Bdellovibrio bacteriovorus: one gene and its partner. The protein of the gene in region 2 binds, or shares a complex with, the protein of the main gene of each other region. Links are inferred from orthologs where the notes say so. Each region holds a gene or a part of one and is shown on either strand. Other genes may lie near its edges.

Region 1 (16,029 bases), 770 kb from region 2 along the record:
TGCTCGCCCTGGGCAATCAGTTGTTTCTTGGCCTGGATGTCCTGGTTCAGATCCGCAATCTGAGTTTCCTGAGTTTCGATTTCCACGTCCTGCTCTTTAATCAGATCATCACGGTTGATCAGCTTGGACTTGGCCATCTTGTTGGCATTAAGGACATTACGCACCATCTGCTGATACTTGTTCAGCGCTTTGACCTTTTCACCATTTTCACGGGCTTCCTGGATCAGACGCTCTTTTTCTGTTTTGGCGTCTTCCTGAAGCAGAGTCAGCTTGTCCATAAGCTCTTCATACTCCTGCACCTCATCTTTAGGTGCCTGGCTGGCCAGATATTCATTCTTCACGTTTTCGTACATCTTCAACTGGTTTTCCAGTTCCTCCACTTTCATGGAAAGCTTCTGGTTTTCCACCTGCCCGCGCAAAGCATCGGTGCCTGTACGCAAACTGGATGTGACATACAAAAGAAGGAAGATCGTGCTTAAACCCAAGAATAAATCCGAATACGACGTCCAAAAACTGTCGCTCGAATGTTCTTTGTTTTTTTGATAATTAAACGACATACCAACGCACCCCACCTGCACAAATCATAACAGTGACGATACCAACGCACCCCACCTGCACAAATCATAACAGTGACGATCTTCTTTTCGGTGGCTCAAAAACAGAATTGAGTGTTTTTCTTTCGGCGAAAATGCCGAAGCTTTCAACACTTACGTCGGGTCGGTAGGATCTTTTGGATTTTTCTGACTAATCTTTTTCCATGGGCAATGTCTGCAGCCTGAACCGCAGCAGTGACCGCGCTTCAGGTGAAAATACTCAGTAAAAACAGTGTATCCTGTGGCTGGATCGACATACGAGTCCTTGCCGGCGTCGCAGGCGCTGCGATGAAGTTCTTCGATTTCGCGTTTTTTATCGTTCATCACGAAGCTTGGCGAACACCAAAGTGTCTCGTCTTTGGCCGTTTTCAACGGCGTGATGCCGCAACCGGGCCTCAAATTTGTAATGACAATTTTCAGCTACAGAGCCGCTGCGGCTGTTAAGACCTGAACAACGAATCTCAATTCGATAAAATCCAAGATCAAACAGGACCTTTTCCAAGGCCAGTACCGCTTCACGCACATACCCGTGACCTTCGAATTTTCCCAAAATCCAGTATCCCAGTTCACAGCGGTCATTGTCCCAACTGATGGTGTGCACACCGACATTCCCCATATAGATGTCGCCATCATTCAGGTACATGCCATAGTCGAACATTTTGAAATCCTGCCACTGTTCACGGGTCATTTCGATGTATTCACGTTCATCGTGAACACCACGGATCATCGGCACCCATGGCAGAAAACGGCCCAGGCGTTCGCGGTCCTCATCGACATACTGAAACATGGTTTCAGCCATTTCAACTTTGTGCTTTTTTAAGGTGATCCGTTCGGCGCGAATTTCCTCGGCAGGATAAACGGACTTCATTTGGCGATTTTGGACGTCAGATCAGACAAACGGATTCCGCCCAGATAATCCATAGAGTTATTTTCAATGCCGTCCACCAGCTCACACATCAGCTTTTTCATTGAGCAACTGACCACGCAGTTTTTGAAAGGCTCTTTGTCTGGAGTTGCAATCAACTTCTTATCAGTGATCGCCACATAAACATCACGAAGGGAAATTTCTTTCGGGGCTTTGGCAAGCTTCACGCCCCCCGCCTTGCCTTTGAAGGACGTCAATAGTCCGGCATCGACAAGTTTGGAGATCAAACGGCGAATCACCGTCGGATTGGTGCGAATGCTCGCGCCCAATTCTTCAGACGTCATCAGATCGCCCTTGTGATAAGCCAGGGCGGTCATAATATGGACTGAGACAGAAAACCTTTGATCAACCATGTCTAGATCATACCCTAAGCCTCAAAAATAAACAATATCAAGGAATTAAGCCCCCAAGGACACGAGGTTTCCTTAAATGTATCTTTTATTGTTGCAATTAAATTCCAACCACGGCATACTGTGCCTGTATCTGACACAATTAAAGGAGCCCCTCCCATGACCCATAAAACGATTCAAGATGCCCTGGAATGGCGTTACGCCACTAAAAAGTTCGATGCCACCAAAAAGATCTCGGATGCCGACTGGACAACCCTGCGTAATTCCCTGACTTTGGCGCCGTCTTCCTACGGCGTGCAGCCGTGGAAATTTCTGGTCATTGAAAACCCGGAAGTTCGAAATCAACTAAAACCGGTATCATGGAATCAAACTCAAGTGACTGACGCCAGCCACTATGTGGTCTTCCTTTACAAAGAAAAGATGGATGCTGACTTCGTACAAAAGTTCATAAACCGCGTGGCTGAAGTCCGCAGCGCCCCTCTGGAAGCTTTGGACGGATACAAAAATATGCTGGTTGAAAACCTGGTAAAAGCGCCGGAAGAAAAAATCCGCGTCTGGTCCCAGCGTCAGGCTTACATTGCCATGGGCTTCCTGCTGCAAACCGCAGCCTTGCTGAAAATTGACGCCACTCCGATGGAGGGCTTCGATCCGGCGGCTTACGACAAAATCCTGGGCCTTGAAGGCACCGGCTGGAAATCCGTGGCCACTGTGGCTCTGGGTTACCGCCACCAGGAAGATACTTTACAAAATCAAAAGAAGGTCCGCTTCGCAGAAGACGACCTGATCCAATACATCAAGTAATTCCGGATTTTCCGCTGCTCTCGGCGGATCTGCAAAGAGTCTCCCCAGATTTTCCCTTGCAGGTCTCCATCGGCAGCGGAGGTTCCTCCTCCAAGGTGCCTTTGTTGTGATCCCTTCAAAGGCTGTCTTAAAAAAATCCCCGGGGTTCTTGCGAATCCCGGGGATCGTCTTTTTTGCATTATAAGATTCTATTGCAACTGCCAACCGGGTGATTCGCATACTTGCAGAGCCAGGGCCCGCCATCTTTCCATCGCCGGCTCCCCTTTCAGCGCCAAAGCTTTGTCATAGTCGAGCAAGCTTGCCACGATAATGTCCGACGCTCCGTCACCGCGATAGAACAATCCGTACACCTGGCGAACAGCATCCGCCGTGGGCGCGGCCGGACGATTCGAGATCTTTTCCAGGATCGCGTTCACACCTTCATCCATCCCCAGCACGTTTTCACAGAATTGAACCCGGAAGGATTCGCGCACGGTGTTGTCATCGGCTTTAATCGGCAGGTTCGCATTTGAAATATCGCCCCCGCAATCACGGCCGCTGTAGGTGCTGTAAGGATTGCAGCCCAAACCATACTGCGCCCCGCGCTTGATAATCCACTGCTCCAGCAGACTTTCAAGATTGGGCACCGGCCCGGAAGAACGAGTGAAAACCTCGCGCATCAGCGAGGCCACGTATTCACGATTCACCACCTGAACTTTCTGAGTCGGCAATGTCACGTCTTTCTGGCTGGGGTGAGACTGATCGGTGCCGCCGCTTGAACCCATATCCAGATTCAATGACGCCTGATCCAGAACAGCGAACTCACCCATCTGACCGCAGTTTTGATACATCTGAGTCAGAACAGCTCCGGACAACAGCAACATAAAAAATTTATTCTTGGCTGTGATCATTGTTCTTACCCCACCAGCTTCGCCGCTTTAAGAATCTGCAGTTGGTCGCCATTCAGGCGAATCAAAGGTTCAGCCAGATTCTCGTATGGATTTTTTGGAACTCGCAAAAGAGCTGTCACTGTGGATGCCGCCATCGTCGGGGACGGCATGCCTTTTTGGTTGTAACCATCAATCGGTGCCGCACGACCTTGAGTGCCCACATAGCCGCCACCGTGCCCCGCACGATAGATGTTGCCGACCACAAACGGTCCGCGCTGGATGGCACCCGAGAACACACTGGTCACCATCTGATTAAAGCCATGGTCACTGCCCGAACCGTTGGTTCTTGCCGTGCGGTTGAATTCCGAGATCACCTGAATCACGGTTTCAGACCACAGGTCCACACCGTTCACTTTGGATTTTTTCAACTGTTCAATCAGCTCAAGCATCCCGGCACACAGGCCGCGATAGTAGGCTGTCGTGATAAGCACACCCGGGATCGCCCCGGTTTCGTGCATGTCTTTGATCGCCACGTGATTTCCAACCACACCATCCGCAGCATCTTTGATCATCAAACCTGCCGGATCACCCATTTGCAGATTCATCGTGCTGACCAGGCCTTCTTTCAGAACGTATTCAGCCAATGCCAAACCTTCTGCCAATGAACCAGGAGCCGTCATTGTCTTGATGGAATCACGCAAGTCAGAATCACGACTGACCACCAGACCGCGGTTGCCAGAGGCAACGTGAACCCGCCAGAAGTTCCCCTGATCAGAAATCATCGCCACGTCATTGATGCCCACAAGCCCCTGCTGGCGCATGCTGGCCTCAATCACGGACCGATAACGGGCCACGGCCCCGTCCCAGTAAGAACCGATATTCCCAATACCTTTTTTCATCAGATCTGAGGCATTGGAAAGATTTTTGGAAAGAATTGTCGAACCCGCAAATTCAGACTGCGAATAAGCACGCAAACGTGCCTGAGCCAGATCAAAAGCTTCACGGTTGCGGTCTTTCAGGCTGCGCCCCTTGGCACGGTCTGCGGCTGGACCGCCAAACCCCTCCAGCAAAGAATTCAGTGGATTGCCCGTCAGAATATTCAGGGCTTTGCCACTCATGGAAGCATAGTTGCCGTAAGCTCCACGGTCGGGCCACTCTACGGCCTCAAAGGTTTTCTTGGAATAGTCGGCAGCCAAACCCATCACCGAGGATACACCGCCCACCGGAGCCTGTTGAATTGTCGCATTGAACGGATGACCGTCAAAACCAGTACCGAATCCGCGGATCACCAGCATATTGTTCAAAAGATCTGTCAACGCTTTGGCACCGGCAGATGTCGTCACAGATTGTGAAAACATGTGTGGGACCATCACACCGTTATAATTGAAAGTCGCGTATTCAGTGCCGACGATGTTGTTCCCTGACCGAACCAGTTTCGTTGCCACCATGGGATTGTATTCCAACGGAGCATCCGAAGGATTCGTGCGCATCCACGCATCAAACGTGTAGCGCATCGGACCACCGGCGATCAGAATGTTGATATAGTTGCGGGCGCCCAGATTTCCGGTTGCTTCGGCCTGGGCTTGATGGATAAAGCCTGTGCTGAGAGCATTCAGAAGTCTTTCATAAGGTGTTGCCACCAGGGCTGCGGCCCCGGCCACCGCACCACCTGCGATAAAGCCCCTGCGAGTCAGATTTTTTCCGTCCCCCATAATGCCCCCGGATTATTTTTCCCGATAGTTCACGTCACGATAGTATTTTGAAGACATGATCTGTTTCACCATATGGCGCACAGACTGGTTGCGCTGAAGCTCTTCCCCAAGAGCCTCAACGAACTTACGGTCTTCATAAGCTTCCGTGGATAGTTTTTTATTCAGTTCTTCATTTGCCGGATTGGAGCGGTCATAAAGAGCCACTGTGATTCCGGTGAAATACTCAAAGTATCTTTTAGCTGCGCAGTAATAGTAATCCTTGGTTTCCGCCATCGCCGCACCCAACTGGGCAATCCCCGTCACCGGACGATCAATCAAAGCTCCCGTCATGGAGCGGAAGAACAGACGTCCCGTCGGGGTCTGACGATGGAAGTTCGCCACTGGTTCTGACGGCCAACCCGCCACCGAAGAAAACTCTGCACGGTAAGTGGCCAGATGCAAAGCCGTTTTGGAATGAGTTCTGGCCCCGGCACTCAGTGCTGCATAGTCAGAATTTCCGACCACGACGTTGCGGGCGGTGTACGCCATCGGATCCAAGGTCGCATGGCACATCACGCAGCTGCTGGAGTTTCTAAACGGAGCCGAAGAATTTCCGACCACATACTGACGAATGTCGTTTTCACGCAAGGCCGGAAGCTCCGCACACAGGAAGGATTCCATGTTGGTCTGAGACCAGCGGCGCGGAACCTTGGTGGTCCCATTGGCTTCAAGGCCACGGCCATGACCATAGTTCAGCATCAGATAAATAGGTGTCCCCAGCACACCACCACCCTGAGTCTGGAAAAGATTGAAACTGAAGTTCAAGCCCGGCTGATCGCTGCCGCGCTTGTCAGCCCCCAAAGGCTGCAACGACAGATTTGGAATGGTTGCATTATCAGTCGCGATGCGCACACCGACCAGCTCACCCACCTCAATTTTTGGCAAAGTCACAAACATCGCCTGAGTGGTGTCCGAGTTGCCATCAAATCCGCCCGACATCGCGCGGAAGTTGAAAAGATTCTGATCGAGGCCCCCGTTGTTACCGGCAATACGACGGCCCGGGAAGGTCACATTAAAGCCAATGCGATTGCGCACGGCCATGTCCTCTTCACGCTGGGCACGCACGCCCTGCCCCAGAGTCAGCACATCACGGTACTGGGCATTGCGGGCAAACATTGCACGCGTCAGTGCCAGGCCCGGCTCAGTGGAATCATAAATGTCCATGGTCCCGCGGGACATCTCTTCATTGTATTCCTGGATTTGTTCAACCGTGTTGGCGGTGAACCAGGTGCGGTGGAAATTATAGAAGGTGTTTAGAACGGCACGGGCTTCTTTGTCAGCACGATTGACAAGCGGACCGGAGGCATCCAGTTCGGCCTTGTCCAACAATGAATTACAGGCGTCCAGCGCCTTGATTTTACCGGCACGAATCTGCGCCATCGTCGCGTGCCCCAAAGGCACCGGCTTCCCGGTCAAATGGGAATAGCAACGATTGAACAAGCCTGCCTCACTCAAAACTTGAGCAGAAGCAAACGGTGCCATCAGCAACGTGAATGCAAAGATTAACTTGGTCACGGTCATTCCCCCAAAGAAGTTCCGTTGTTCCTTTATCTTATCGGAGCTTTTGTCGGGAACGCGACCGTGGTTCTCACATTGGGGCGTTCCGTTGCTGTTTAGACTGAAGATTCCGGAACACGAAAGAAACACTTTCGCGGAACGTCTCACTTTGCAACACCCCGGAAAAAGAAAAACCCCGTTGAGGTCATCAACGGGGTCTTTGGCATTCGTTTTGTTATCTTCGGACTATTTGATGTCCTGGATGGAAACAGAAACCATCGTGGAAACACCGCGCTCTTGCATCGTCACGCCGTACAACTTGCCCGCCACTTCCATGGTGTGTTTGTTGTGGGTAACAACAATGATCTGAGAACGTTTGGCCATTTCACGAACCAGGTCGTTGAAACGGAAGACGTTGGCGTCATCAAGTGGAGCGTCAACCTCATCCAGCAAACACCATGGAGATGGTTTCACCAGGAAGATCGAGAACACCAGCGCCACCGCAGTCAAAGCTTTCTCACCACCGGACATCAAAGACACGTTCTGAGTCTTCTTGCCTGGAGGGCGTGCGATGATCTCGATACCCGCTTCGTTCTTTTCAGTTTCTTCAACAAGTTCCAACCAAGCTTCACCGCCACCGAACAAGACCGGGAATACGCGGGTGAAACGATCGTTGACCAGCTCGAAGGTTTCCTTGAAACGCTTGGAGCAGATTTTGTTAATACGCTCGATAACCTTGCGCAACTGATCTTTGGCCTCAGTCAGATCCGCGTGCTGTTTGGTCAGGAATTCGTAACGTTGAGCGGTCTCTTCGTACTCTTCAATCGCAGACAGGTTCACTTCACCGATCTTCGCCAGCTTCTCACGCAGGTCTTTCAGTTGAGCATCCGCTTCCAGGAAGTCGCCTTCACGGTTCACGTATTTCTCAACAACGTCTGGCAGGTTCAGCATGTAGCGCTCGCGCACCTGATCAATCAGGTACTGCTCTTTCATCTTCGCCTGCTCCAGTTTCAACTGGGAGTCGTTCATTTTGTGCTGACGTTCATTGCGTGCACGCTGAGAAGCGGAAGCTTCATCTTCGATCGCACGGATGGATTCAGACATCACTTCGTATTCGTCTTTCGCGCGAGCCGCCTGAAGTTTCAGGGTCTCGACTTCATCCAAAAGACGTTCAAATTCAATTTTCTTTTCTTCCAGAGTCACCTGAGTGTCGGTCATCTGGGAGTTGTACCCTTCAGCCTCTTCACTCATACGTGCCAACTGAGCTTCCAGATCCGTCAGGGATTTGGTCACCATTTCAAGCTGTCTCAAGACACCAGTGTATTCCTGGGTTTTGGAAGCGGACTTCACCTGAAGATCCGTCACTTCCGCCTGAAGACCGTCAAAGCCCAGACGAACAGAGTTCATTTCAGAATTCAAAGTCTCCACTTCAGATTCCAGCAGAACTTTTCTTTCGCGAGCCTCGATCAGAGCCTCGTTCAGTTCCTCAAGTTTCTGCTCTTGAACTTCCAGTTGCTCTGTCAGTTTTTTGACTTCGCGTTCCTGGCGCTCTACAGCTGCCAAGGCATTCTGAACTTCGTTTTCAGCGCGTTCAGCGTCTTTTCTCAATTCGGCAACTTTGATCTCCTGATCGATCTTGCGTTTTTGCGCGCCTTCGAAGTCATTCAATACGTTGGCCAGCTGCTCTTCGGTCTTTTTAAGAGCCATCTGAGCCAGCTGCAGTTTTCCTGCGAATTCGTCTTTTTTCTCGGACAATTCCTTGATTTCACGACGACGCTTCAGCATGCCAGAATCGGCGGACTCGGAAGAGCCCCCCGTCAAAACACCGTCAGCAGTCAGGGTGTCACCGTCAAGAGTCACGAATGTCCAGCCTTCATATCTTGGGCGCAGGTTCAAAGCAGTGCGGATGGAATCCACAATCGCCACGCCATCAAGCATGTAGGTCACTGTGTTTTTGAATTTATCAGCCGCCTGAACCACGTCTTTCAGGATGGCTTGAACGCCTTCCTGGCCCACCGGGGCTTCTGCGCGGCTGAAAGACAGACCCTGACCGTCAGCAGCCATGAAGCTGGAACGACCGGATTTGTTTTCTTTCAGGTGAGAAACGGCGTCCACGGCGATATTGGCATCAGAAGACAACAACATCTGCAAACGGGAACCCAAAGCCGCTTCCATCGCCACTTCGTATTCAGCCGGAACTTCAACAACCTCAGAAACTGGCTGGAAGTGGGATACAACAGAACCGTCCGCCATCATTTCCTGAGTGCGGGTTTTCTGCCAAAGCATGACCTGCTTCACACCCTCCTGGAAACCTTCAAAGTTGTTTTGCAGGTTCTCCAGACCGTAAAGGCGGGACGCCACTTCATTCAAAGAATCCTTGAAGGAATCCACTTCGGCTTTTTTAGTCGCCACGGAATCCTGAAGGATTTTTTTGTTGGCTTCAAAAGAGTCCACATCGCTGGCAAGATCCAGCTGCATCTGACGCTCTTTATCCAGCTCTGTGATCACTTTTTTGCGGCGGTTTTCGAACTCGACTTGTTTTTCACGAAGTTCGTTCAAAACCTGCTGTTCGTTGTCCTGACGGTCTGTCAGGTCCGCGATCTGAGAGGACAGGGAATTCACACGCGCATCCAAAGAGGATTCGGTCTGACCGACGGCGAACAGCTCACGACGTTTCGTCGTCAGGTCCTCGTCCACAGTGCCGATGCGGGAATTGAAGTTCTGGAAGATTTCGTTTTTCTCGGTGAAGGCGGCCGACAGAGTCTCGGACTCTTCCTTCAGCTCGATCACCTGCTCATCCAACGCGGCTTTGTCGCGGGCAAGAAGCTCTTTACGGGCTTGCTGCTCCTGCAGGATGGTGCCGGTCATCTGTTCATTGCGGCGAGCCTGTTCGATCTCGAAGCGAAGCTCCTGGATCTCCATCTCTTTCTTTTGAACAGTGGATTGTTTGGTGAAGTACTCAGTCTGCTGCTCTTCAACTGCTTTTTCCTTTTCCAGGATCTGCAGTTTCAGAACTTCCAACTGGCCCTGCAAAGTGGAAAGGTTTGTTTCGCCTTCCACTTCCATGCTTTGCGCTTCGTTGAAGATCGCCTGAGCCTCATCCGCAGCACGTTTCAGTTCAACGTACTGAGCGGTGGACAGCCACAGATCCAGATCTTCGATCTGATTCTTGATGTTGCGATAGCGTTCCGCACGCTGCGCCTGTCTTTGCAAAGAATCAATCTGGCGTTTCAACTCGCCGATGATGTCCTGCAAACGCACCAGATTCTGATCGGTCGCAACCAGTTTGCGCTGGGATTCTTTTTTACGGGCTTTGAACTTGGTGATACCGGCAGCTTCTTCGATAAGCATGCGGCGGTCTTCAGGTTTCGCAGTGATGATCTTACCGATCATACCTTGAGCGATGATGGAGAAACCTTTGGAACCGGCACCCGTATCCATAAAGATCTCTTGCAGGTCTTTCAAACGAGCAGGTTCTTTATTGATGAAGTATTCACCTTCACCGTTTCTGTGCAAACGGCGGGTCACCATGATTTCAGAATGTTTAATATATTTTGCCGGGAATGGACCACCGTCATTTTCAAGTGTCAGGGACACTTCACACATACCCAGTGGAGCATAACCTTCCGCTCCACCGAAGATGACGTCTGTCATTTGGGATGCACGCAGATCCTTGGCGGACTGGTCACCCATAACCCACATAAGGGCATCCACGATATTGGATTTACCGCAACCATTCGGTCCGACGATACCCGTGATACCGGCATCAAAGTGGATGACGGTGCGGTCTTTGAACGACTTAAAACCAATTAGTTCAATCTTCTTAATTCTCAAGGTATATCCCCTCTTGAGTACTTCCCCTCAAATACAAGCCCTTGGTCTAGCTAGACCAAAGACCATTAGAATTTCGCGAGTGTTGGGAAGCATGTCAACCATAGGCTCTTAAAAGAAGGCCTAACGCTGAAAACTTAAGCAGACTTACAACCGATTTACCTGCTGCATCATGAAAAGCCGCCTAGATATTTTGCATGGCGCCAAATGCAAAACGGCGCACCGGGTAACCGGGGCGCCGTGGATTGTCGGAATCAAGAAGGAATTTTTATCCGCAGAATCTTACAAACACTGTACGGATTGGCCGTACTGGTTCTGCATGATCACACCAGAACAGTTGTGAGTCACACCGCAGTTGTACTGCTGACCGCCGTAGTAGTAAACGCCGGAGCAAGTCTGGGAAGTCGTTCCACCTGTGTTACCCATGCAGTATGTGTAGTTCACCGGGATGTACTGTGTACCGCTGACCTGGTAGCACTGGTTGCCGCTCATGATGTACTGACCGGTTGTACCGTTCGTGCAGTATGATTGTGCCACTTGCTGACCTGTGGACTTGATCGTGCACACGCCGGCAGAGTTGTAAGCATAAGTGGAGTTCGTGGAGCAGTAAGTCTGGTTCACCTGAACCGCCTGCCCGTTTACGTTCTGATAACAGATGTTGTTGGCGCCCCAGTAATAGATATTGCTGGTACCGCTGTTATTGTCATCCTTGCTACAGTTCGCCAAACCTACAGTCATGGCAGTCAGTACAAGGGCTTTCATAATCGTCAGAACATAGTTTTTGAATTTCATAAAATTTGTTTCCTTCTCTATGCTGTTGCTTAAAGCAAATCAGCGGCCAAAAACCCCTGGCACGAGTTTCACCAACAAATTTCGAACACTTACAGCATTCAGGAAAGATCATGGAATATGTTCACGCTGTCTTTTGGTTAGACAGTGACGACAATTGGCTTTCTGAAAAGCGTCTCTACAAAACTATCACGTACCACAATGAAACAAAGCACTTAGCACTGCACAGTGTTTACACAATCTGGCAGTGCCCTCTCTATATATAATATCAAGCTTCCGGAGTCGGTCGCGACAGCTTGCGGGAAATCAGGCGGCAGGCGACCTCCATCGGATCCGTCCACGATGCCGGGCGGTCACTTAACAAAGACACCACTTCCTTGCGCCCGAAAACCCGGGCCAAATCCAAAGCCGTCATCCCGTGAGGGTTTTTATCCTCCAACCGGGCGCCGTTACTTAATAACAGCTCCGCCAAACGCGTGTGCCCTTTAAAGCAAACCCCCATCAGCACCGAATTTCCCATATCATCGGTGGAGTTCACATCCGCCCCGCGCTCTATCAGAAATTCGGCCGCGTCTTCCTGATTGTTGTAAGCCGCCAGCATCAAAAGCGTGTGCCCCTTGAAATTGCGGATCTCCAACCCGCCACCAAAATCCAGATATTGTTTCAAAGCCTCGCAGTTGCCGTTGCGGGCCTCTTCAAAGATCAGTGGCTCCACCACCATTGTTTTTTTATACTCTTCCCAGGTCGCCATACATCCCCCGCCCTAATGATGGGCACTGCCACTTTCATATTTGTCGGAATAAACCTTCACTCCCATGCGTTCGGCCAAGCCGCCACCGTAAGCAGGATCGCACCTCATAAAGACGTCGATCTGCCGGCGCACGATTTCCTCCGGCACGTTCCCGCCCTTCATGTGTTCAGCGATATTGTCCAGCAGTTGCCTTTTTTTATCGGCATCCATCAACCGGAACAAATCCCCCGCCTGGCGGTAATCATCATTCCCCTGACGATGATCAAAACGATCCATGATGGCATCATCCAGCTTTAAAGGCGGTTCGCGGTACTGCTCTTGTTGAGCGGGCCCGCCGAAAGAGTTCGGTTCATAATAAGCATGATTGTATTCCGGAACATCCAGGCGCATGGCCCCATCCAGATGATAGTGATTCACTTCCACTTTGGGTTTGTTCACCGGAAGCATTTCATAATGGGTCCCGATACGATAGCGATGGGCATCCGCATACGCGAAGGTTCGCGACTGCAGCATCTTGTCCGGGGACCATGAAACACCCGGCACCATGTTGTTCGGATTGAAGGCGGCCTGCTCGATTTCGGCAAAATAGTTTGTGGGATTGCGATTAAGCTCCATGGTGCCCACTTCAATCATCGGGAACTCTCCATGCGGCCACACCTTGGTAAGATCAAAGGGATTGTACCAGGTCTTCTTAGCCTGCTCTTCAGTCATGATTTGCACATACATGCGCCACTTCGGGAAATCCCGGGCTTCGATTGAGTTGAACAAATCCTCCTGATGACTTTCGCGCGTGCGCCCGACCAGTTCGGCCGCTTCATCGTTCATCAGATTTTTGATCCCCTGCTGGGTCTTGAAGTGGAACTTCACCCAGTGGCGTTCCCCCTTGCTGCTGATCAGGGAATAGGTGTGCGAACCAAAGCCGTGCATATGTCGGTACGAAGCCGGCAAGCCACGATCCGAAAACAGAATTGTCACCTGATGGCAGGACTCCGGGCTGAGGGACCAGAAATCCCACATCGCTGTGGGGCTGCGCAAATTAGAGCGCGGATCACGCTTTTGCGTGTGAATAAAGTCAGGGAACTTATAAGGATCGCGCACGAAAAAGACCGGCGTGTTGTTGCCGACCAGATCAAAGTTGCCTTCTTCGGTATAAAACTTCAGCGCAAAGCCGCGCACGTCACGCTCGGCATCGGCGGCTCCCCGTTCGCCCGCCACAGTGGAAAAGCGAATCAGTAAATCTGTTTTGGTTCCCGGCTGAAGGAACTTGGCACGGGTGTATTTGGAAATATCGCCGGTGATCGTCAGTGTCCCAAAAGCCCCCGAGCCCTTGGCATGCACAGTTCTTTCCGGCACGCGCTCACGATTTTGGTGCGCCAGCTTTTCTATCAGTGCCACATCCTGAAGCACCAAGGGCCCGCGCGCCCCCACAGTCATCGAGTTTTGATTGTCTGGAACCGGCGCACCAGCACTGGTGGTCAAGCCCTTCTTGGATTGAGCCATGGTCTGCATCCTTTCATGTTTTTTTGAACGACCCCCTCAGCATAAAGACAAAAAATATATCACCGTGAGTTGTATTTTATTGCTGTGTCAGACAAAACTCGCCGCTCTGCCAGGGTTGTGGAAATACAAATATCCCCCTTGGGTCAACGGCGTAAGATGACGAAATGAACACGCAAGCTCAGCCTTTGACGCTGGCCTTTTCCATTACGGCACTGGTGCTTTACATACCGGCGAATCTGTTCCCGTTTATGAGCATCGAACTTTATGGTCGCAAGAATACGGCGACCATTTGGGACGGCATTGTCTCGCTGGCCGAAGCGGGATCGTGGCCCATTGCCATCATCGTATTTTTAGCAAGCATTCTGATTCCCCTGCTGAAGCTTTTTATTCTTTTTTACCTGTCCTTGGATTCATCCCGCCATCATCCGAAGCTCAAAGACCAGCTTTACCGAATCGTCGAAGCTATCGGCCGCTGGTCGATGCTGGATATCTTTCTGCTGGCAATCATGATCGCGATTCTGAAGCTGGGAAAATGGGCCACCGTGGAGCCCAAACCTGGCGCACTGCTGTTTGCCCTGGTGGTGATTTTCACCATGCTGGCGTCCGCTTACTTCAACCGGGATTCCGCCCCTGCAAAGGAACAACCTCATGAATCCGGAAAAGACCGTTCGTAAAATCAGCTCGCACTGGTATGTGTGGCTGTTCCCTGTTTTTGCGGTGCTGATTTCAGCATGGCTGCTGGTGCAGTATCTGACCGGACTGGGGCCAAAGATCGAAATCTCTTTCGACGACGGCAGCCGCATCGAGGCGGAAAAAACCAGGTTGAGCTATCGGGGTGTGGAAATAGGCAGCGTGACTGACGTAAAGCTGTCAGAAGACCAAAAGAAAGTCATCGTGCATGCCCGTCTTAAAAAGGATGCAAAAAAATTCGCAGAAGAAGGCGCCAAATACTGGATCGTCACCCCCAAGGTCAGCATTCAGGGAATCACCGGCCTTGAAACCCTGATTGAAGGACCTTACATCGCTGCCCAGCCGGGCGATGGCGGTGAAAAAACCGAATTCCAGGGAAAGCAGGAAAGTGAAACCGACGACCCCTTGGAAGACACCGTGGCCTATCGGCTGGAAACCGCAAACGCGGAATCCATCAATCCCGGTGACAATGTCAGCTTCAGGGGCATGAACGTGGGCACCGTCACCAAAGTGACCTTAAGCAAGACCGCACAAACCCTGCATGTACAGATCAACCTGCAAAGCAAGTACGCCCGCCTGGTGCGCACAAACACTCAGTTCTGGCGCAAAGTCGGCGTGCAGGCCAAACTGGGGCTGTTTAAATCAGAACTTAAGATCAATTCACTGGAAACACTTCTACACGGCGGCATTGAAATGTTCACTCCGGACCCCGCTGGCGAAATCGCCAAATACAACCACAAGTTCCCGTTACACAGCTCGGCCCCCAAGGACTGGCAGAAATGGAACCCTTCCTTAGAAAAATAAAAAAAGCCCTCTTCATCAGAGGGCTTTTTCATTTAGCTTAGTGGATTTTCTTACCGATCAAGGCAGCGCGGGCTGCCGCCAGTCGGGCGATAGGCACACGGAACGGAGAACAAGACACGTAATCCAGCCCCACCTTGTGGAAGAACTCGATGGATTCAGGGTCACCACCGTGCTCACCGCACACGCCGACTTTCAAATCAGGCTTCGTGCGACGGCCCAGGTCCACACCCATTTTCACCAAAGAACCCACACCCACCTGATCGATGGACATGAACGGATCTTTTGGCAGGATTCCGTGAGACACATAAGTGCCCAGGAAGCGACCGGAGTCGTCACGGGACAAGCCCAAAGTCGTCTGAGTCAGATCGTTCGTACCGAAGCTGAAGAAGTCCGCGTGTTCAGCGATAGCATCAGCGGTGATCGCAGCTCTTGGAAGCTCAATCATCGTGCCCACCGTGTATTCAAACTTCACGTTCTTTTCAGACTGAACCTTGTTCACTTCCGCAATGCTTTGTGCACGCAAAGTGTCCAGCTCTTTGTCCGTTGCCACCAGCGGGATCATGATTTCAGGAGACAATGTCTTGCCTTCTGCCATCAACTGAGCCGCCGCTTCGGCGATCGCACGAACCTGCATCTGATAAATTTCCGGATAAGTGATCGCCAAACGGCAGCCACGGTGCCCCAGCATCGGATTGAACTCGTGCAGGGATTTGACCTTGGAGCGCAGACGCTCATAGTCCGTGTTCAGGCGTTTTGCCAATTCCTTGGTTTCTTCATCCGTGTGCGGAACGAACTCATGCAGAGGTGGATCCAACAAACGGATCGTCACTGGCAGACCGTCCATGATTTTGAACAACTGATAGAAGTCTTCACGCTGC
Region 2 (14,759 bases):
CCTCCACAAATCAAGGAATTGTACCGCACGGTTTGGGAAATCCCGATGAAGTCTTTGGTTGATATGGCTGCCGACCGTGGCGCTTACATCGATCAGGCTCAATCTTTGAACTTGTTCCAGGAAAGCCCGACTATCGGAAAACTTTCCTCCATGTACATGTATGCATGGAAAAAAGGTGTGAAGACGACTTATTACCTTCGCTCTCGTCCTGCGACCAAAATCGCAAAAACGACTGTGAAAGCTTCCAGCAACTCTGCGAACCCAACTGCTTCTGAAAGCATGATGGACGCAGCTCCTGCTCAAGAAGCCAAGAAGTCTTACTCTGACGCAGAAGTGATCGCATGCTCCCTGGAAAACCCAGAAGCCTGCGAAGCTTGTCAGTAAACGGCGGCGGTAGCCGCGGAGAGAGGTCCGCGAAAGCGGGCCTCTGAACCAGCGCTTTAAAGCGCGTACTTTTTTTGGAGATTTTTATGATTTTGGATCCTGGCTTTAACCTGACTTTGCGCCCGATGAAATACCCTGTTTTCTACGAAATGTACAAAAACGGGATCAAAAACACCTGGACTGTGGATGAAGTTGATTTCTCTACAGACCTTGTGGACCTGCACTCCAAAATGACTGAATCAGAAAAACATCTGATCCGTCGTTTGGTGGCTTTCTTCGCAACAGGCGATTCCATCGTGGGTAACAACCTGGTGTTGAACCTTTACAAGCACGTGAACTCTCCAGAGGGTCGCATGTACTTGTCCCGTCAACTGTACGAAGAGGCTTTGCACGTTCAGTTCTATCTGACACTTTTGGATAACTACATTCCAAATCCGGATGAGCGCGCCGAAGCTTTCGCTGCGGTTGAAAACATCCCGTCCATCAAAAAGAAAGCGGACTTCTGCTACAAATGGATTGATTCCATCAACGAGCTGAATGAGCTGAACACGATCGAAGATCGTCGCCGCTTCCTGATGAACCTGATCTGCTTCGCAACTTGCGTTGAAGGTCTGTTCTTCTATGCTGCTTTCGCCTACGTTTACTTCCTGCGCTCCAAAGGTCTTTTGGCTGGTTTGGCGTCTGGCACCAACTGGGTCTTCCGTGATGAGTCCATGCACATGGCCTTCGCAATCGAAGTTGTTAAAACAGCTCGTAAAGAAGAGCCAGAATTGTTCAACCAGCAAATGGAAGACATGGTTGTACAAATGCTTGAAGACGCCATCGAATGCGAGATGGAATTTGCTCACGACGTACTGAACCTGGGTGTTGCCGGCTTGTCTGCTAAAGACATGAGACAATATCTTGAGTACTGCGCTGATCAACGCCTGGAAAGCTTGAACATTGCTCCACGCTACAACGTGAAGAATCCGTTCATCTTCATGGAGCTTCAGGATATGCAGGAACTTGCAAACTTCTTCGAAAGACGCGTTTCCGCTTACCAAACAGGCGTATCCGGCGCCGTTGCGTTTGATGAAGCCTTTTAATCAGGCTGCGTGAAAAGCAACATTCTTTGGATCTTCTTTTTTCTAATCTGCATGGGGGTGGGATTTCTGCACGGAGTCCTGCCCCAAGGCATTTCCAGAAGCTACTTTGTCACTCCAAGAAAAATTTCTGTACTGACCACGGATGAAGTCCTGTTCCCGATGAATTTGCGTCAGGAACTGGAAGAAGAACTTCATGTGCGTTTTTCCGTCACAGTGACCCGTGACTGGGAATCCATGCTGGCAAATGTGGTGGCAAGCCCGTCGGCGGATCTGATCTTCCTGCCTTCCTATTGGGCCAACACTCTGGCACACCAGAATCTTTTGGCCAACGTGGCGGGCATTCAAGGCGAACTTCTGCAGCGGGTTTCCACTGACTTTGTAAAAAGCCGCAATCCCGAGACCTTTACTTTTTTGCCCATTTACTGGATGAAAACCGGCATTGATACTCCGCTGGATGAAACCTTCCTGGATTATCTGAAAAACAAAAAAGAAACATTCCTGTTTTTGCTGGCCGACGAAGACCTGCTGTTGAAACACTTCCAGACATGGAAAGATCAGGGACTGCTTGAACAAATCAACACGAAAAGAATCCTGACCCTGCAACTGGATCAATTAAGCAAAACCAGCGATGAAGGCGCGGTGGAAACCCCGCTGAATCGTGAATTCCGCGGCGGCACTCACCCGTTCCTCAGCGCCCTTTTGATGTGGGGGGCCGCGATTCCAGCGAACTCCACCCAGAAAGAACTGGCACTGGAGATTCTTGCGGTTTTGACAAATGTGGAGCATCAGGAAAAGGGACTGCTCAGCACTCCCTTTAATTCGACCTTTTCAACTGTGACGGGAAAAGAAATTCCTCTGCATCGGCGCGCGGACTTCATCCGCGATCTGCAACTGAAGGACACCCTGATTCTTGAAACCAAGGATCAAGAGGCGCCTTTAAAGCTTAAAAACGAATTCAATTTTATTTTGTAAGAGTGAACGTCGGAGCTGCACGAGCCTCGTTCATCACGGCATTTCCGTCAGCATCGAAAGCCTGCATGATGATTCGCATGCTGTAAACCCCGGAAGCCAAAGTCGAAATATTCAAAGAAAAATTAAAGCGCCCGTTTTTACAAGTGGCATAGTTGGCATTGGAAGCAGTGGCCGGATTCGTATCCACCAAAGCCATTTGCGTGGAACCATTCATCACAATCAGTCTGTGGGACGGATAAGTCGAAACATAGCACTCGCCGGTGATCTCGGCCTTGGTGTCTGTGTTTTTCATGTTAATGGTCGGAGAAAAAAGCTGAACCGTCAGCTCTTCTGATTTCGGAGTTTTATCCAAAGTGTGGGCGCTGGAATCATCTTTTTTATCAGTCAGCAGAGAATCGCCTTCCACCGGCTGACAGGCCGCCAACAGAAGACAAAGACTTGAAAGTCCTGCAAAATATCGTACTGATCTCATGAGCTCCCCCACCTCTATAGAATAAATGAGGTGCGGGGACGCTTAAACGAGTTTTTTCATCAGGTCCAGTTTTGAGACGGATTCTTCGTCCCAAAATGCGATAAATGCCGGTTTACTTAAAAAGACCCCGGATTTTTACTTCCAGCAAGGGGCTTAACCCCGTCGTGATCCAGGTCAGTTGATGATTCTGATCCAGCAAAGCGGTGGTCGGCGTGGCCCGAACCCCATACTGTCCGGCGATATGACCGCTGATATCCACGCCCACAAGGAAGCTGTATTTGCGCAGATTCACCGTTGATTGAACCAGATCCCGGTCTTCAAGACTTGAAACAGCCAGCACGGAATCTGCGGGAATGACTTTATCATCAACCAGCTTTTGCACCCGGGACAACTCCACTTCGCAAGGCCCGCACCAGGTGGCCCAAAACACAATCACCAGGGGCTTGCCAGCTTTTTGTGATTCGAACAAGCTTCCATCCAGTAACGGCACCGCAAACGACGGGGCCGGCTGATTCTGTTTTTTGAAGTTTTCAATAATACCCGGAAGGCGGTTGGCCAAAACCCACAGGACCGCCACCACCAGCAGTCCGTTCACGATTTTTCCGATCAAGGCTTTGTTCATTTAAATGCGCACCACAGAGCGGGTCTTCACAAGAGTCTTTTCAAGAAGCTGTGGATCCAGGAACAGGAAGTACGTCGACACCATGACCGTGGCAAACGGAATCAGCCCCATGAAGATGCCAATCCCCGCGTGGAACGAAAGTCCCAACAACAGGCACAGATATCTTGTCTTGGGCCAGGCCACCATGGCCGGGAAATAGATCTCAAACAAAATCGTCACATAACCAATCACCGGGATCACCCACGGGAAATGGCGCAGAAACGAAAAATCCATCGTTGTCATTTGCGGATTGGCCAGAACACTCCACAAAGCGGTTCCATCCCACCAGCTTCCACCTTTAAGTTTTTCCCAGCCGGTGTAAGCATAGATCACAGAAATCTGAACCTGCATCATGCGAATCATCATCGAGCTGACGGTGTCGCTCAGCTTAAACGAGCTTTTCTTTCGCACCAGATTCACGACGCTCAAGCGTTCGCAGCTTTGCGTGAAGGACATATAGAACAGGAACAAGGCCCCGATCACATCCGCGCCAAAATTCACCGCATAGTTTCTTTGCAGGAAGCCTGCGTTAATGATCCACGCAATCCCCATCAGCCAGCGCCCGCCAATCCCCACCGTCAACAGCGCCAACAGCACCACCAACACCAGGTTCATGACAAAGTTCATGCTGTCCGGCCAGAAGGTCCACAGGAACAGCGGACGCCCCAGTTCGGGCATGACTTCCAGCGCCCGCGTGCGAGGAATCCAACTGGAATCAGTGTAAAATTCCAAATTATAGAAGCGGGTCAGATTCATATAAAGCAGGGTCGCACACAACATGACTCGCATAAAAGCAAGCCCCAGCAGACTTTGCGGTGCAAACCAGAACTGATCCCAATGAGCCCAGAGTTTCTTGATCATAGGCTCTCCTCATCCCCGCCGGCACAGGAATAGCTTTCACGGATGTACTGGACCTCTTTGGAAAGATCACTGACGCTGTCCTCACGGAAGCGCACGGCCTGATCCAGGAACGGAATAGTTTCAATCACATGTTCCATATCCACCGAGGTGGCCCCCGGATACTGCCGGCACAACCACGGCCCCATCAGCACGCGCAGACGCTTTGGATCCAGCACCATATAGCGCATCAAGGCCCATTCACGCTTGCGGGTGATATTCGGCAAAGGACGATCGTCTTTAGCGATTTCCAACGGGAAAAAACCATAAACCGGCTCTTTGGCCTCTTCGCCGGCATTTTCACCTTCGGTGTACAGATAATTGATGGTGTATTTCAGATACATGGGATGGGCTGGCTCGGGGGAAAAGAAATTCCACCCGGCATTCAAACCCACTGTGTTGGCGTAGGGGGTGACCACGTTTGCAGTCACCCGCCCGAAATAGGCACCCACATTGGGCATCACCAACATCACAAAGATATTATATACGATCCACAGACTCAGAAGAGTCTTAAACAGAAGCTTCACCTTCTTCATCAATGTCGTCCGCCTCACCCAGGAATGGCAACTCTTCTTCTTCGGAAGATTCATCATCAGAGTCAGCGAATAATTGATCGTCTGAAGCCTCATCCAGATCTTCGTCGTTATCAAATGCTACGACAGCCTCTTCCAGCTCGGAATCATCCCCGTCGGTGGATTCATCAACAGACTCATCCGCAGATTCGTCCATAGAAGCTTCCAAAGTCTCTTCAGATCCCTCTTCAGAGATTTCTTCGCCGTTTTCAGCATTCACAGCCGGCTTTTTCATGTTTTCCAAAGCTGCGGCTTTCTTTTCAGCGGCAATAGCCACCAAAGAAGTGCCTGCCGCCAAAGCCTCATCGTACTTCGTCAGCCAGTTTTGGTCACGAGTGGACACTGGTTCACCGAATGCCAAAGCATCACGGATGTTCTGTGCACGCTCCTGATCACGTTTTTCAGCCTGACGGCGTTTTTCTTCCTCAAAGAAGTTAGAGGAAGTCGCGATGTCCTCGAGCTGTTCCTGGATCTTCATCAGTTCTTCCTCACCTTGCGAGTAAGAACCGATGTAAGTTTCAGACATGCTGTCAGTGATGGTCGCAAGAGTCGGTTTTTCCTCCGCCTGCTGTTCATCAATACCTTCCGGCAAAAGCTCATCAATCTGGGACAGGGTTGGAAGCTCTTTCAAGCTTCTCAGGCCGAAGATCTCCAGGAACTTTCTGGTCGTACCGTACTGCATAGGACGGCCTGGAAGCTCGGATTTACCCTCGAAGCAAACCAGATTTTTCTCCATCAAAGCGCGCAGCAAGTGACCGGACTCAACGCCGCGGATTTCATCCACTTCGGCTTTCACCGTCGGCTGCTTGTAAGCCACGATGGAAAGAACTTCCAAAGCCGGACCGGAAAGTTTGAACTGACGCGCTTTCAATGTGCGCTTCAGGAATTCCATATTGTCAATTTTAGTGCGCAGTTGGTAACCACCCGGAACCTCTTCCAGGGTCACACCACGGCGACCGCCGGCGTATTCAACTGCCAGTTGATCCAAGGCGCGACGGATTTTGTCGCCACGAATGTTGGTGCCTTTGAACAAAAGTTTCAAGGAAGCCAGGCTCACCGGTCGGTCAGAAGCAAACAGCACGCTTTCCACGATGCTTTCCAGACGCTCTTCCTCAACGAATTCCACTTCTTCAATTTCAGCGGAGTCAAAGCCGTCAAGCTCAGTGCCGTCAACGGACACTTCACTTTCTTCTTCAGAGGCTTCCAGGGCATCAACTTCATCGTCAGACACTTCCGGAAGGAAGCCTTCTGTTTCCTCTTCTTCCTGCAGGAATACAGAGGCGTCGGACTCAATACCATCAGCGGAAAGCTCGTCGGTTTCAACGTCAGCTTCGTTTTCGAAGCCTTCAGATTCCTCAGCGTGATTCATTTCTTCGTTGATCAAATCTTCTTTTTCTTCAGACATGGTCCCCTCTACACTTCCGTCACGTCATCTTTAAACAATTCGCTCTCAGCAGCCAAGATTTCGTCGTCCGTGGCGATATCATCCACATTTGTGTCAACAAATGCGATGTCGTCTGTGAGACCAGCACCCAAGTCCATTTGCAGCTGGTTGTTTTCTTCTTCAGTTTCCTCAACATCCGCCAAAAGATCTTCGTCAGCGTCGATCTTTTTGGTTTCTTCCATCATTTTTGCCGCGACTTCATCAGCGCGCATGGAATCATATTCTTCAACCCGGCTCAAAACGTCGGTTTCGATCGGTTTTTTGGTATCAACCCAGATGTCAGAATAAGCTTCCGTCTGATACAGACCTACAAAGCCCATCTTACCCAGTTCAAGCAAGGACAGGAACGTGATCAACGCCTGGCGCGCGCGATCTTCGGTCGCTGTCACCATCTCCATCATTGTGGTTCTTTGCCCCACAATCAGACGGTCCTTGATTTCAAGAATACGGCTGGAGATGGACTGGGCTTTCGCCGCCACCTGGTGAACTTTCTTTTTAATAGCACGGGAGATACGACGGTAGCTGGCGATCAAAGAGAACAGAGCGTTGTCCTCAAGAATGATTTCCTCTTCTTTTTCATCCAGTTTTTCACGGGTTCCACGCAACCACACATCACGACCCACCAGCGGGCGGTCATAAAGAAGCTTCGCTGCTTCCTGGTACTTCTGGTATTCAAGAAGCTTCTGAACCAGTTCCTTGCGCGGATCTTCAACTTCAATGGCTTCGCCATTTTCGTCGTACTGAGGCAAAAGCATGCGGGATTTAATCTGGATCAGAGTCGCAGCCATAGCCACGAATTCCCCGGCAACTTCCAGATCCAGTTCTTTCATCAATTTGATATATTCAAGGTATTGTTTGGTGATCTCATGGACTTTGATGTCCATGATGTCCATTTCCTCTTTACGGATAAGGTAAAGAAGAAGTCCAAGAGGTCCTTCGAATTTAGGCAACTGTACTGTAATACTCATGAAAGATGGTCCCCTCTACCCTTTCACTAAAACCGGAACGCACATCGCAGTCCCCGTCCAAACGCCGAAGATTGAATCAAGCGGCTTTGGATTATTCAACAACTCTTTAAAGGCCCCACCCGACGCGTTTGCGCCGCGGCAAAGCCTTAAACTCCCACCCCACTCAACGCAAGGTTGATAAGGCGCTGAGAACTCCAGAAAACCGGCTCAGCCAGGAAGCGCAACATCCCCGTCAACACCAACACCATCAAAACCATGCTGGTGATGTGCTCATTCTGTTCAAGCTTATAATTCAAGCTGGCAGGCAGGAAGCGCGCCAGCACCTTGCCACCATCCAGCGGATGCATCGGCAAAAGATTGAAAACAGCCAGGAACATATTAGTCACAATAAAGGTCTGAAGAATCGCCACGGCCCCTTTGGCATACACACCGAAGGAGTAGTACTTCGCGACCAGGGCAATCGCAAAAGCCCCGACAAATGCCAGGAGGATATTGGACAACGGCCCCGCCAAGGCGATCCAGAACATATCCACACGAGGGTTTTTAAGGTTGCGGGAATTCACCGGCACCGGCTTCGCCCAACCAAAAAAGATCGGCGAAGAAAACGCAATAGCCGCAATCGGAAGAATCAACGTCCCGATCAAATCCATGTGCGCCACCGGGTTCAGGGTCAAACGACCCATTTGCTCCGCAGTGTTATCCCCACGTAGACGCGCCACCCAACCGTGCGCAAACTCGTGGAAGCAAAGTGCAAAAAGAAAAGGAATAAAGTAGACACCAATCTTGGCGCCGATTTCCATCATGTCCATACAACCTCACGCTAAAACACACCTAGACTCATGTCTAGTGCGATAAAACACTTGCACATTTAAAGTGCAATTCAGCTTAACACAGCTTGTTAAGAGAAAAGCTCCCATCATTCCAAGGTCTTGAATAAATCTGCCAAAAACGTTACCGTGACCCCCGTTTTTACAAACAGTTTTAAAACAGATTTAAAACGGTTCTGAATACGTTTTAACAAGAACTGAAGCCCTGCCCTAGGGGCCTACACCTAGCCCTGCGCCAAGTTCCGCAGCAGCACATCCCAAAGGGATGGCGTCCGCGAGGACTGTCCGAAGGCGAAGGGTTAGGTGTAGGCCCCTAGGGCAGGGCTTCCGATCGAAGGGAAATAAGATGTCTGATACAACAAATGCGCGTCCGGCGCTGACTATGCTTTCTGAAGACGAACTGGCATTCCGTGATGCTGTAAGATCTTTTGCAGAATCTGAAATCAAACCTCATGTGACTCACATGGACGAAGAAGCTCAGATGAAACCGGAGATCCTGACGAAGCTTTTCGAAATGGGTTTGATGGGCATCGAAACTCCTGAAAAATGGGGCGGCGCTGGCTCCACATTCTTCATGGCCTGCCTGGCCGTTGAAGAAATCGGTCGTGTGGACGGTTCCGTTTCCGTTCTTGTTGACGTTCAAAACACCCTGACCACAAACGCGTTCCTTAAATGGGGCACGGAAGCTCAGAAAGAAAAATACCTAGGCATGATGGCTTCCAAATCCGTGGGCGCTTACGCTTTGTCTGAATCCTCTTCCGGTTCCGACGCTTTCGCATTGAAATTGAAAGCGGAAGACAAAGGCGACAAATGGGTTCTGAACGGCTCCAAACTTTGGATCACCAACGGTAACGAAGCAAACATCTTCATCGTATTTGCCAACATGGCTCCTGAAAAAGGCTACAAAGGCATCACGGCGTTCATCGTTGAACGCGGCTTCAAAGGCTTCACAGTTGGCAAAAAAGAAGACAAACTGGGCATCCGCGCTTCTTCCACTTGCGAACTGTTGTTCGAAAACTGCGAAGTTCCAAAAGAAAACGTTTTGGGCGAAGTCGGCAAAGGCTACAAAATCGCGATTGAAACACTGAATGAAGGCCGTATCGGTATCGGCGCACAAATGATCGGTATCGCTCAGGGCGCTTACGAAGCGGCATTGGGTTACGTAAAAGGCCGTGAGCAGTTCGGCAAACCAATCGCTCACTTCCAGGGTGTTCAGTTCCAGTTGGCAGAAATGCGCACTGAACTGGAAGCAGCTCGTTTGATGGTTTACAATGCTGCTCGTCTGAAAGACGCGGGCCAGGACTTCATCGAGGCCGCTGCCATGGCGAAACTTTACTCTTCCCGCGCGGCAGAGAAAATCACTTCCAAAGCCATCGATCTGTTCGGCGGTAACGGATTCACCAAAGAATATCCGGTTGAGAAGTTCTGGCGTGACGCGAAGATCGGTCAGATCTACGAAGGTACAACCAACATGCAATTACAAACGATTGCAAAAATGGAATTGGACAAATAGTTCTTTCCTTAAGTTGAACTTGGAAAACGGCAGGCATCCCCTGCCGTTTTTTTATGGTTTTGCCCGGTAATTTTCGTGCTTCAATTCATCCCGCCCTTAAGCTAACCTTAAAGGCATGAAAATCATCCTTGCACTTCTTCTGGCTTTTCCTGCGCTTTCTTTCGCCAACACCAAGGCGTTTCGTCTGCATCTTTCCAACGAACCGGGAAGCCTTGACCCGAACAGGCAAAAGACCTCGGCCTCCAGTTACCTGCTGGGAAATCTGTATCGCAATATCTTCACCTTTGATGATCAAAAGGGCCTGGTTCCGGATCTGGGCAGCGGCTGCACCCGTGACAAGAAAAAGAACCTGACCTGCCGCCTGAAAAAGGACCTGCGCTGGAGCGACGGCACCCCGCTGACGTCCGAAGATTTCCTGCGCACCTATAAAAAGATTCTGGATCCCAAATCCGCAGCCCCGCGCGCGGATTTGCTTTTCAAAATCAAAAAGGCTCAAGACTATTATGCTGGCAAAGCCAAAATCACCGAGCTGGGAATTTCTGCTCCGGATGCCCAGACTTTGCGTTTTGAGTTTCAGGAACCGGACCCTGATTTTGAATACAATCTTACAAGTTTTTTGCTGGCCCCCACCAAAGCAGATCTGGGCGCCTTTTCAGGTCCCTACAAACTGGCTGAATGGAAAAAGGGCCAAAAGATCATCCTGACAACAAATTCGAACTATCAAGGCGGACACCCCGGGCGCCCGAACGTGGAGTTTTTGTTCATTGAGGAAGACACCGTGGCTTTGCAGCTTTATGAAAAGAACGAGCTGCAATTCCTGCGCAGACTTCCAACTTTGTTCATTCCCAGCCATAAAAAACGCCCGGACTTTCACTGGATTGCAGTCACCCGCCTGGACTATCTGGGGTTTGGACCTGAGCTTGCCGACAAGGAAGACCTGAGAAAGGCCTTCACGTACTCTTTAAACTACGTGGAGCTGCAAAAGATCTTTTCTTCGGAAGGTCGCCCCGGCTGCATGGGTGTTCCGGATTCCTGGTTTCCGGAAAAAGCGCCCTGTTACGACTTTGACTTAAAGAAAGTTCCCAAGGTTCAGAACACTTCAACCTTTACTTTGATGTTCTCAAGCCTTGGGGGTGAAGATCACAAGCGCGCCACCGAGTGGATGCAAAACCAGTGGTTAAAAAATGCGGGCCTGAAAACCCATCTGGAGTCCCGTGAAAACAAAGTCTATCTGCAGATCCTGCAGCAGAATCCTCCGGCCTTGTTCCGTAAAGGCGTGGCTCCGGATCGTCCCACCTGCCTTGCGGCTTTGGAGACCTTTGCGCCGTTAAGCCCGGAAAACTACATCCGCCTGAAGTCGACAGAGTATGAAAGCATTTTGTCCTCACTGGCGAAGGCCGAAAAGCCTCAAGATCAGAAGAAATGGTGTCAGGCCGGCATGGATTTCCTGATGAAAAAGCATCTGCTGATCCCGCTGGGCGCCATCCATTTCTCGATGTTGGCCAAACCCGAATTTACGGGATGGAAACTGAATCAAATGAATCAGCTGGACTTGTCCAACCTGCACCAAAGACCTTAGAATAAAACTCATATGAATGCAGCAGCTCAGTCCGTCGACATCCACAAAGATCAGATCATTTTCAGCGAAGGCGATGCAGGTGACTGCGCCTATATCATCGAAAAAGGACGAGTGCTGATTTATCTCACCAAAGACAAAGAGGAGATTCCCCTAACCATCCTGGGGGAAGGCGAAATCTTTGGCGAAATGGCCCTGATCGACAACCAAAACCGTTCTGCCAGTGTGCGCGCATTGGAAGACGTCCGTTTAGCCATCGTCACCAAGCAACAGGTTCTGGAGCGTGTTTCCACTGCCGACAAAGTCGTTCAGCTTTTGATGCGTGTTTTGTTAAAACGCCTGCGTCGCAAAAACATCGGCGGCCCCGGCGGGTCCCGCATCTCGGAAGTGGAGTTCGACAATTCCGGCGCCGGTGATGACGGCACCCAAAGCGCGCTGGATCAGATCAAACTTGAAAATCAGATTTTCCAGGCCTTCCAGAACAAGGAATTTGAACTGTTCTATCAGCCGATCGTGAACCTGAAAAACAAAACCATCACGGGCTGCGAAGCTCTGCTGCGCTGGAACTCCCCGCAGCATGGATTGGTTTCCCCGAATCTTTTCATCGATATCATTGAAAATTCATCCATGGTGATTCCGATTGGTCACTGGATTATCAATCAGGCCTTAAAAGATCTTCGCACCATTCAGGATCAGCTGCGTCTGAATAAAAAAGAGCGCATGGCTGATGATTTCATGATGAGCATCAATATCTCCGGCCGTCAGTTCACGCATTCTGATTTCGTGAACAACCTGGAAGACCTGCGTGAAAAGCATGATCTGCACACCCAGAACATCAAGCTTGAGATGACCGAAAGAATCATGATGGATGGCGCGATCGCCATTGATGCTCTGAACCAGTGCCGCAGTCTGGGTTATGCGATTTCCATTGATGATTTCGGAACGGGTTTCTCGGGTTTGCAATACCTGACTCAGATGCCAATCAGCTTCCTGAAAATCGATCGTTCCTTCGTGATGAAAATCCTGAGCGATCCAAAATCCAAAGCGGTGGTCAGTTCGATCATCCACTTGGCGCACGCCATGGATATCGAAGTCATCGCTGAAGGCATCGAACACCATGAAGAGGCGCTGGTTCTTGAAACGCTGGGCGCTCGTTTTGGTCAGGGTTATTTATTCTCTAAACCCGTCGATCTGGGACGCTTCTTAAAACTGATCTAACTATTAGGCTTCACTCCAGAGGCCTAATTCATTCGTAAAATCGCCAATACGTGTCTCAACTTGAGACTTCTAAACTTGAGAAGATTTCCTAAAGTCCGCCCGACCAACGCCGATAAGTCTTATGTCTTAAGACAATCAACCAGCTTAAGATTTCATCTGGAGGTCACACGTATGGCTGACAAAAAATTTGATAAACAGATCCCGAACAATGTAGTTTCCCTTGAATCTGCTCGCTGCTGCGGCGAAGGCTGCAAAAAGAAATCCGATAAAGCAGGTTTCTGCGCAGAGCACTTTGACTGGTTTAAAGCCGGCCTGATCACTAAAGAAGGCATGAATGCGCCGGACTTCGACAAGAAGTTCTATCACTATACGGCAGCCAAAAAAGTGGCTTAACGCCGTTCCTATTTCGAATTCATCCGTTGAAAGCCGGGCTCCCACCCGGCTTTTTTTATGCCGGCACTCCAGCCTCCTCGGCGTGGCCGGGGTTAAAAATGGCTGAAAAAGGCCCCGAAGATCAAAAGACCGACAAAGAAGAACTTTATTCCGATAGACGTCGCTTCGCGCATGGACATAACTTCTCTTCGGCCCCCTCTTTTGCTACCATAAGTCCAGTTCAAATCCATTAGCACTTCGACTTCGTCGGAGTGGGGTATCCGGGGGTCCAACTTGAAAAAAGCCGTCCTTATCACTGGCGCCAGCAGTGGCATCGGTGCCGCCACCGCAATCGAATTTTCCAAAAACGGATACTTTGTCTATCTTATGGGTCGCAACAAAGAGCGCCTGCAGGACGTGGCTTTGAAATGCCGAAGTGGCGCCTCCATTGTTTCCTGTGACCTGTCTGATGAAGCAGCTTTGAACAAGCGCCTGGACGAGGTTATGGGGGCTAAAATCCACCGCGTGGAATGCGTGGTGAACAATGCCGGCATCTATGAAAGCAACACCACTGAATCCGGAACGGATGAACTGTGGAGCCGTCAGTTTGAAGTTAACATGCTGGGACCATTGCGCATTGTTCGCGCTTTCTTCCCGTACTTCAAAGAACAAGGTGGCGGCAGCATCGTGAATATCTCCTCGACACTGGGGCTGCGCCCCCAAGGCCCGACGTCTGCTTATTCGGCGGTGAAGGCCGCTTTGGTGAACTGGACAGAAAGCCTGGCCCTGGAAGGTGGACCGCTGAATATCCGCGCCAACTGCGTGTGCCCCGGCCTGGTCGACACCCCGATTCATCAGTTCCATGCTTTACCGGAAGATCAGAAAAAAGCGACCCTCGAAAAAATGGGCGGATTGCAGCCGCTGGGCCGCATTGGCAAACCGGAAGACATTGCCCGTGCGGTTTACTTCCTGGGCTCGGATCTTTCCTCCTGGACCACCGGAGCGGTGCTGTCCGTGGACGGCGGGATTAATCTGACATGATTATCACCCTGAAAAGCCCTTTCAGCGCCGCGCACTTTTATGCTCAACCCGCATGGGACGAGCAAAAGAACCGCGAAACCTTTGCCCGCTGCTACACGCAGTACGGACATGGGCACAACTATGTGCTGGAAGCAGGCTTTCATTGTCAGAACAGCAACTGGCAACAACAGCAGCAGCATTATCAGTCTGTTCTAAACAAACTGACCTCTGTTCTGGATCACGAGCATTTAAATTTTGTGATTCCGGAATTTAAAACAAACATCCCGACGACAGAAAACATCTGTCTGTATTTTCTGGATAAACTAAAAAGTCAGGTGAAGTCCGAAGAGATTTCTTATCTGCGCCTTTACGAGATGGACAACATCTGGACGGAGATCCGCCTATGAGCGAAGACAATAAAGTACGCCTTTCCAAACTGATGGCTGAAAAAGGCATCTGTTCCCGCCGCGAGGCGGATGACTATATTTCCCGGGGACTGGTCATGGTCAATGGTGAGGTTGTCAGCCAATTGGGAACCAAAGTCAGTCCGGATGTTAAAATCACCCTGGAAGCTCAGGCGCTGAAACAGCAAAAACGTCTGGCGACGATCTTGCTGAATAAACCCGTGGGTTATGTTTCCGCCCAGCCGGAACCACCGTATCAGCCCGCAATCAAACTGATCACCCCGCAGAATCAGTTCGGGACTTCCAAAACCCGCCTAAAAGAAGAACACTTTAAAGGCCTGGCCGTCGCCGGTCGCCTGGATATTGACTCACAA

Evidence for each region.
Region 1: the proteins of B9G79_RS09210 (region 2) and smc are in contact, whole or in part, in a crystal structure (PDB 3ZGX), measured with the Bacillus subtilis proteins. The link is inferred for Bdellovibrio bacteriovorus from one-to-one orthologs.

Annotation. Positions count from the first base shown.
Region 1 is NZ_CP020946.1:2,684,654-2,700,682, forward strand. What follows is about bases 6,833-10,937. They hold smc (chromosome segregation protein SMC), read right to left. Parts: upstream 10,621-10,937; coding sequence 7,033-10,620; downstream 6,833-7,032. Other genes in these bases: B9G79_RS12930 (hypothetical protein), read right to left, coding at 10,900-10,937. Also shown: B9G79_RS12885 (microtubule-binding protein), read right to left, coding at 1-485; B9G79_RS18590 (DUF5522 domain-containing protein), read right to left, coding at 708-917; B9G79_RS12895 (GNAT family N-acetyltransferase), read right to left, coding at 907-1,461; B9G79_RS12900 (RrF2 family transcriptional regulator), read right to left, coding at 1,458-1,871; B9G79_RS12905 (NAD(P)H-dependent oxidoreductase), read left to right, coding at 2,028-2,669; B9G79_RS12910 (hypothetical protein), read right to left, coding at 2,858-3,559; B9G79_RS12915 (twin-arginine translocation signal domain-containing protein), read right to left, coding at 3,565-5,250; B9G79_RS12920 (hypothetical protein), read right to left, coding at 5,263-6,810; more of B9G79_RS12930, read right to left, coding at 10,938-11,409; B9G79_RS12935 (ankyrin repeat domain-containing protein), read right to left, coding at 11,675-12,157; B9G79_RS12940 (catalase), read right to left, coding at 12,170-13,657; B9G79_RS12945 (paraquat-inducible protein A), read left to right, coding at 13,822-14,331; B9G79_RS12950 (MlaD family protein), read left to right, coding at 14,306-15,151; ppdK (pyruvate, phosphate dikinase), read right to left, coding at 15,189-16,029. UniProt on the Bacillus subtilis protein: Required for chromosome condensation and partitioning.
Region 2 is NZ_CP020946.1:1,915,618-1,930,376, forward strand. Bases 5,457-8,291 are described here. They hold B9G79_RS09210 (segregation and condensation protein A), read right to left. Parts: upstream 7,456-8,291; coding sequence 6,457-7,455; downstream 5,457-6,456. Other genes in these bases: scpB (SMC-Scp complex subunit ScpB), read right to left, coding at 5,457-6,448; B9G79_RS09215 (site-2 protease family protein), read right to left, coding at 7,602-8,264. Outside these bases: B9G79_RS09170 (ribonucleoside-diphosphate reductase subunit alpha), read left to right, coding at 1-384; B9G79_RS09175 (ribonucleotide-diphosphate reductase subunit beta), read left to right, coding at 471-1,469; B9G79_RS09180 (hypothetical protein), read left to right, coding at 1,479-2,441; B9G79_RS09185 (hypothetical protein), read right to left, coding at 2,431-2,913; B9G79_RS09190 (TlpA family protein disulfide reductase), read right to left, coding at 3,026-3,535; B9G79_RS09195 (HTTM domain-containing protein), read right to left, coding at 3,536-4,435; B9G79_RS09200 (hypothetical protein), read right to left, coding at 4,432-5,007; more of scpB, read right to left, coding at 4,982-5,456; B9G79_RS09220 (acyl-CoA dehydrogenase), read left to right, coding at 8,629-9,795; B9G79_RS09225 (peptide ABC transporter substrate-binding protein), read left to right, coding at 9,911-11,374; B9G79_RS09230 (EAL domain-containing protein), read left to right, coding at 11,387-12,589; B9G79_RS09235 (hypothetical protein), read left to right, coding at 12,761-12,982; B9G79_RS09240 (SDR family NAD(P)-dependent oxidoreductase), read left to right, coding at 13,256-14,002; B9G79_RS09245 (6-carboxytetrahydropterin synthase), read left to right, coding at 13,999-14,388; B9G79_RS09250 (pseudouridine synthase), read left to right, coding at 14,385-14,759. UniProt on the Bacillus subtilis protein: Participates in chromosomal partition during cell division. May act via the formation of a condensin-like complex containing Smc and ScpB that pull DNA away from mid-cell into both cell halves.